DNA from 2 places in the Streptomyces sp. NPDC053755 genome. Region 2 is predicted to be linked to the other one. Evidence: riboswitches for the same ligand, from Rfam matches in the RefSeq annotation. Region 2 holds a riboswitch; the other holds the start of a gene.

Region 1 (3,440 bases), on a different contig from region 2:
CGGGAAGGCCGGGGCCCGGGCCGCGAGGACTCCAGGGGAAAGGATTCCGGACAGCCCGAATTCGCGAGCCCGCCGACGCGATGCCCTGTCGACGAAATCGATCGAGGGGCCTTTAAGGGCCCCGCATTTCCGGGCAGCAGAATTCCACCGCCCCATTACTTCTCTTTGTATACGGCCCGGTCGTTAATTCCGGATGCTCGCGGTGTTTACGACATGTTGCGAAGCCCTCACACGGCCGCGCTCGGGCCGCTTCGGCCGGTACAGGACCAGCGAACGTTCGGCGTGCAGGGCGGTGAGGGCGCGGGCCCGCTCGGCGTCTCCGCGGGCCACCGCGTCGACGATCGCCCCGTGCTCGGCCCAGGCCTCGACCGGCTGCGCCGTCGGCTCGATCGCGTACATCCAGGCGATCTTGTGCCGCAGCTGCGTGAGCAGCGCCGTGAGCGCCGGACTGCCGGACGCCTGCGCGAGGGTCTCGTGGAACCAGCCGCCCAGGGAGCGCAGGTCGTCGCCCTGGCCGCGGCGGGCACGCTCCTGACCCAGCCTGACCAGGCCGCGCAACACCTTGAGGTGCGCGTCCGTACGCCGCTGGGCGGCGCGGGCGGCCCCCAGCGGCTCCAGGAGCGCCCGGACGTCCAGCAGGTCCGCCGCCTCCTGCTCGGTTGGCTCGGCGACGTGGGCGCCCGCGTGCCGACGGGTGACCACGAAGCCCTCCGACTCCAGGGTGCGCAGCGCCTCGCGGACCGGCACGCGGGAGACTCCGTAACGGCGCGCCAGCTGCTCCTCGGTCAGCCGGCTGCCGCGCTCGAAGAGACCGGAGACGATGTCGTCCCGAATCGCCGTGCATACCGAATGCGCCGGGATGCGCATGTTCGACCTCCGCCTTTTCCGCGCGAAACCCATCCGATGGACGTCTGTTCGTCGACTCTTCGGTGACTCTATTGCAGCGGGGCGGTATTTCCGATGGCTACGGGAGATCCATGGATATCTTTTGGCCGACGAAAAAGCCCCGGCTCGGTACGAGCCGGGGCTTTTTCGTCGGGCCTTGGGCGGCCCGGTGGCGTTCGCCGGACGCGGTCGGGTCAGACGTTCACGCCGCGGGCGCGCAGGTACGCGACCGGGTTGATGTCGGAGCCGTACTCGGCGCTCGTGCGGGCCTCGAAGTGCAGGTGCGGGCCGGTGGAGTTGCCGGTCGAGCCGGAGATGCCGATCCGCTCGCCCGGGGTGACGGTCTCGCCGACCGAGACACTGATGGCCGAAAGGTGCCCGTACTGGGTGTACGTGCCGTCGTTCATCCGGATGACGATGTTGTTGCCGTACGCGCCGCCCCAGCCGGCCTCGACCACGGTGCCGGAGCCGACGGAGACGACCTCGCTGCCGTAGGAGGCGTGGAAGTCGACGCCGGAGTGGCTGCCGGAGGACCACAGGGAGCCGCCGGTCTGGTACCCGGTGGTGACGTACGAGCCGGCGACGGGGAGCTGGAAGGAGTTCAGGCGCTTGCGCTCGGCCTCCCGGGCGGCGCGCTCCTTGGCTTCGCGGATCTCCTTGGCGCGGGCCTCGGCCTTGCGCTTCGCCTCCGCCTTGGCACGGGCCTCGGCCTTCGCCTTCGCGATGGCCTCGACGGCCTCCCGCTCCTGCGCGGCCGCCTGCACGTCGATCCGGTCCGCCAGCGACTCGGAGACGACGGCCTGGTTCATGCCGGTGTCCTCGAGCGAGCGGGTGTCCGTGTCAGCGGCGAGCGCCGGGGAAGCGAGGGTTCCGATGACGCCGGTGGTGGCGAGGGTCGCGACGCCGGCGATGCCCGCGCTGCGGCGCGCCAGACGGCTCGGACCACGATGCTTCCCGGTGGCACGGGTGAACGCCATGTAGTGGCTGATCCTTTCCTTCCTTCTCGCCTACCGGGTTAGCTGACGGGTTCGGAGCAGGAAGGTCTCCTACGGGCCCCTCCGCACGGGTGCGAAGGCGTCCGATTCACCCCAGGGACTTCGTGTGGGTCCCCGGCTCCCCAGGCTCGCGCCTGACGGGGACTCGGCGATGACTGTCCGATGCCGCGGGTGCGGCGGGTGCAACTGGCGAACAGCCGGATTGACGCTAAACGGACCGTCTTTCAATCGGCAAACGGACTCGGCTGTTTGTAAGACATGCCACAGGGCAGACACCCACCCTCCGCCTCAATACGGACAAAAGATCAACAAAGGCGAGGACCCCGACGTATGGTGACGTCGGGGTCCTCGCCGTGGCGTCTGTTCCGCCTCGATCAGCCGGTGACGACGGTGACTTCGCCGATGCCGAGCGCCCGCACGGGCTCCTCGATCTGCGCCGCGTCACCCACGAGCACGGTGACCAGACGGTCCACCGGGAAGGCGTTGACGACCGCGGCCGTCGCCTCCACCGTGCCCGTCTCCGCCAGACGCGCGTACAACTGCGCCTGGAAGTCGTCCGGAAGGTGCTGCTCGACCTGGTCGGCGAGCGTCCCCGCGACGGAGGCGGCGGTCTCGTACTTGAGCGGCGCCACACCCACCAGGTTCTGCACCGCCACATCCCGCTCCGCGTCGGTCAGTCCCTCCGCGGCGAGCGTGCGCAGCACCTTCCACAGGTCGTCAAGTGCCGGGCCGGTGTTGGGGGTGTCGACCGAACCGCTGATGGCGAGCATCGCGGCGCCGTTGCCCTCGGCGTCGGAACGGAGCACCTGTCCGAAGGACCGGACGCCGTAGGTGTAGCCCTTCTCCTCGCGCAGGACCCGGTCCAGGCGGGAGGTGAGGGTGCCGCCGAGGCAGTACGTGCCGAGGACCTGGGCGGGCCAGACGCGGTCGTGCCGGTCGGCGCCGACGCGGCCGATCAGCAGCTGCGTCTGGACCGCGCCGGGGCGGTCCACGATGACCACACGGCCGGTGTCGTCGGCCGTGATCGGCGGGACGGGGCGCGGCTCGGCGGTGTCGCCGGTCCACGCGCCGAGCGTCTCGGCGAGGACCTCGTCCAGGTCGACGTCGGTCAGGTCGCCCACGACCACGGCGGTGGCCGTGGCGGGCCGGATGTGCGCCGTGAAGAAGGCGCGGACGGCCGTGGCGTCGATCGCGGCGACGGTCTCCTCGGTGCCCTGGCGCGGCCGGGACATGCGCGAGCCGGCCGGGAACAGCTCCTTGGAGAGCTGCTTGGCCGCCCTGCGGGCCGGGTTGGCCGTCTCGTGCGGGATCTCGTCGAGGCGGTTGCGCACCAGGCGCTCGATCTCGCTGTCGTCGAAGGCCGGGGCGATCAGGGCCTCGGAGAGCAGGCCCAGCGCCTTGGGCAGCCGGGAGACGGGGACCTCGAGGGAGACGCGTACGCCCGGGTGGTCGGCGTGGGCGTCGAGTGTGGCGCCGCAGCGCTCCAGCTCGGCGGCGAACTCCTCCGCCGTGTGCTTGTCGGTGCCCTCGGAGAGGGCCCTCGCCATGATCGTGGCGACG
Region 2 (3,440 bases):
ACAGCCAGATCGCCGAGGCGGTGGCCACGATCGTCCGGACGGCTCCGCGCCTGGCCTGAGGCCGTCCGGGGCGCCCGCGCGCACCCCTCCGCCCGCCCCGGGCGGGGCGACGCGGGCACCTCCTGTCCACCCGGGACGGGGCGGAGTTCACCGCTTCGGGCGACAGATGTCTGCATATCTTGGTGGATCGACCCCTATGGCGGCCCGATCGGTGGCACCCTGACGCGAAGTGCAGTCCGGGGCGGGGCCCCGATGGGAAGGACAGCGTCGCCATGGCAGACCACCAGGAAGCATCCGTCACGCTGCCGAGCGATCCCGCCTCGGTGTCCACCGCCCGGAGATATGTCGACGACGTCCTCAGGGAATGGGGGCTCGAGGCCGGCAGCGACACGGCCGACTCGGTGCGGCTGATCGTCTCGGAGCTGGCCACCAACGCCGTCCAGCACACTTTCGGGCAGTCGCCCACGTTCACCGTCGACGTCCGGCTGGAGCGCGGGGAGCGGCTGTGCGTGGGCGTCACCGACAGCCACCCCCGCTGGCCCCGGCGACTCCCGGCCGCGGTGCAGCAGGACAACGGCCGAGGGATGGTGATCATCCGTTTCCTCGCGGCGGAGGCGGGCGGCCGGCTCACGGTCGCCCCGACCGCCGACGGGGGCAAGACGGTCTGGATCAACCTGCCCTGGACGGCGCGGCGCCCCGTGTCGGCCCCGCTCGGGGGCGCCTGACGCGGTGTGAGCCACCTCGAGGCCGGCGGCGCCACCGCGCCCCCTTCGGCACCGCGCCCCCTTCGGCACCGCGCCCGTCCGTCACCGCGCACCCGTCCGACGCTGCGTCAGCCGTCGCGGGCCCGACGGCATCCGTCGGACACCGGCCGCGCGCGGCGGGCGTCCGGCGGCCGCGCGTCAGCGGACGCGGCCGTAGTACACCTTCGAGGACCAGATCTTGTCGAGCTTCACCCAGGAACCGGTCTTGGGGGAGTGCCAGATCCTGTTCTGACCGGCGTAGATGCCGACGTGATAGACCCTTCCGCCGGAGTGGAAGAAGACCAGATCCCCCTGCTGCCTGCTGGAGGCGGAGATGTGCTTGGTCTTGTTGTACTGCTGCTGCGCGGTACGGGGCAGCGACTTGCCCGCCTTCTTGTACGAGTAGAGCGTGAGCCCCGAGCAGTCGAACCGGCTCGGCCCGGCCGCTCCGTACTTGTAGGGCGATCCCTTCTTCGAGGCCGCGATGCTCAGCGCCTTGCCGGCGTGGGACGTCGCGGCCTGGGCCTCCGGTGCGGCACCTGGTGCCAGCAGCGTGCCGCCGACGGCGGCGAGGGTGAGAGCCGAGACGGCTCCGGCCCGGGACAGCAGGGACGGGACATGAATCTGCGCAGTCATGCGCAACCCTTCGTCAGCCGCCTGTGAAGGATGACCTGTCGGGTTCGGGCAGGCGAAGATGCCCGGCCGCGGCTGCGGCTTCACCCCAAGGAACGGCCCACCTGCTCGGTCGTCCCGTGTTGCTCGGGTCCTCCACTCCTGCCGATCCACCTCTGTCGACCAGACGTCCGGGACAGCGGCAGGACTCGGCGTCCGCCCGGACCGCCCCGCCGTGGTGGCGGGGGCTTGTCGTCGTCAGGGATCTTGACCCACATCCGGGGTGAAATCCGAGTTGAAACGGCGATATGTGAGGCTCCTCACCACTGATCCGTTCGGGTGGACAAGTAGGTTTCGTGATCTTCGGAGGTTTGCCCGACGAGCCCCGTACCAGGGGTGGGACGCCCGATTCAGCCAGATGTGTACAGCTGCGCTGCAACCCGCCCCGGCCATATGTAGATTCGTCGACTACGCCGAAAGGGGGAGGCTTTCTGCGCCCTCCGTGGGCCGAGTGGACCTCGACACGACACGCGACAATGTCAACTCGCCGGGGTCCTCGGAAGAGTGACCCGGTCCGCCCGGGCGCTCTCCGTCGAACACGCGGAGCGTGCGGGCCGGGATGTCGGCGTGTACCTCGCTCTCGCCCCGGCGCGCATGCGGAAGCCGCGTGCCCCCGTCCGCTACAGCGGAGGCACGCGGCGGTAGGCGGGGCGTCAGCCCACCGGTGCGGGCCGCGGGGCCGGGGCGGGGCCCGGCTCGGCGGCGGCCCGGGTGCGGCGCCCGCCCAGGGCCACCGCGGCGAGGCCGAGCGCCACCCACACGCCCAGCACCAGCAGCGGTGAGCCCGCGCCGGCGCCGTCGAAGAAGGCCACGGACCGCAGGGCCGAGCCGCCCGCACCCGGCGGCAGCAGCTGGCCGAGCGCGCCCGCGGGGGCCGGCAGCAGTTCGGGCGCGCTCGCCACGCCGGAGAAGGGGTTGCCGAACAGGACCATCAGAGGTGCCCCGAGGGCGAAGCCCGCCCGGCCGAGCAGCGCGGCGAGCCCCGCGAGCGCCGAGCCGATGGCGAGGACGGTGAGCGCGAGGACGCCGGCCTCGGCCCACCAGTCGCCGGTGAGCGCCCCGAGCCAGGTGTGGGCGAGTCCGGCGCCGACGATGCCGGCGAGCGCGGCGGCGCCGCACAGGGCGAGGACCGCCCGTCCGCGCCGCAGGCCCATGACCGTGATGACGATGCCCGCGGCCGTGCCGGCCAGGACGAGGGGGAAGAGGCTCGACCCGAACGCGCTGCCGCGCGGGTCGCCCGCGGGCGTGGATACGACGTCGACGACCTCGACCTGCGTGCCGGCGGGGACCTGGGCGGTGACGGCCTCCCGCAGGAGCCCCGCGACGACGGGGCTCGCGGCGGACGCGGTCAGCAGCCGCGGACCTTGCGGGGTGACGACCACGGCGCCGTATACGACCCGGTCCTCGATCGCCGTGCGGGCGGCTGCCTCGGAGTCGAAGCGGTGGACCTCGAAGGCGCCGTCGCGCTCGGCGAGGCGCTCTTCCAGCGGGGCGGCGGCGGCAGCGGGCCCGGCGACGCCGATCGGCAGGTCGTGCGGCGCGACCCGGGCGGCGGGCCAGGCGAACGCCCACAGGGCAAGGGCCGCGACGACCGGGATCAACACCATCACCGCGAGGGTCTTGCGGGTGCCGTTGGCAGGCATGGCGACTCCCATACAAAGAGAAGGATCGTTCGTTTTACGGCGGTGGAGTCACTGTCCCGCCGGAGTGGCCGCTTGTCAAGAATGAATGTTCGTTTTACATTCGGCCCATGGCTCGCGTCTCCCAGGAACACCTCGACGCCCGCCGCCGTCAGATCCTCGACGGCGCCGCGCGCTGCTTCGCCCGCAACGGCTTCCACGCCACCTCCATGCAGGACGTCCTCGGTGAGGTGGGCCTCTCGGCCGGCGCCGTCTACCGCTACTTCCGCGGCAAGGAGGAGCTGATCGCCGCCATCGCCGCGGAAGCGTTCGCCGGCATCCGCAGCGCGTTCGAGGACGCCTCGCGTTCCACCCCGCCGCCCACCCCCGACGTCCTGCTCGGCTC

Evidence for each region. Region 2 has a riboswitch for cyclic di-AMP ahead of AB0K65_RS08500 (C40 family peptidase). Riboswitches for the same ligand answer to the same signal wherever they lie in the genome.
Region 1: it holds a riboswitch for cyclic di-AMP, as region 2 does, so the genes downstream of both, AB0K65_RS03345 (M23 family metallopeptidase) here and AB0K65_RS08500 (C40 family peptidase) in region 2, are expected to answer to the same signal.

What each region holds. Positions count from the first base shown of each region.
Region 1 covers NZ_JBFASK010000002.1:116,760-120,199, reverse strand. Annotated here, with positions in the region: gene AB0K65_RS03350 (GntR family transcriptional regulator) at 184-867, opposite strand; gene AB0K65_RS03345 (M23 family metallopeptidase) at 1,080-1,862, opposite strand; cyclic di-AMP (ydaO/yuaA leader) riboswitch at 1,875-2,041, opposite strand; gene AB0K65_RS03340 (pitrilysin family protein) at 2,255-3,440, opposite strand, start outside.
Region 2 covers NZ_JBFASK010000005.1:217,742-221,181, reverse strand. Annotated here, with positions in the region: gene AB0K65_RS08510 (8-amino-7-oxononanoate synthase) at 1-59, shown strand, start outside; gene AB0K65_RS08505 (ATP-binding protein) at 273-725, shown strand; gene AB0K65_RS08500 (C40 family peptidase) at 903-1,379, opposite strand; cyclic di-AMP (ydaO/yuaA leader) riboswitch at 1,383-1,555, opposite strand; gene AB0K65_RS08495 (ABC transporter permease) at 2,069-3,058, opposite strand; gene AB0K65_RS08490 (helix-turn-helix domain-containing protein) at 3,166-3,440, shown strand, end outside.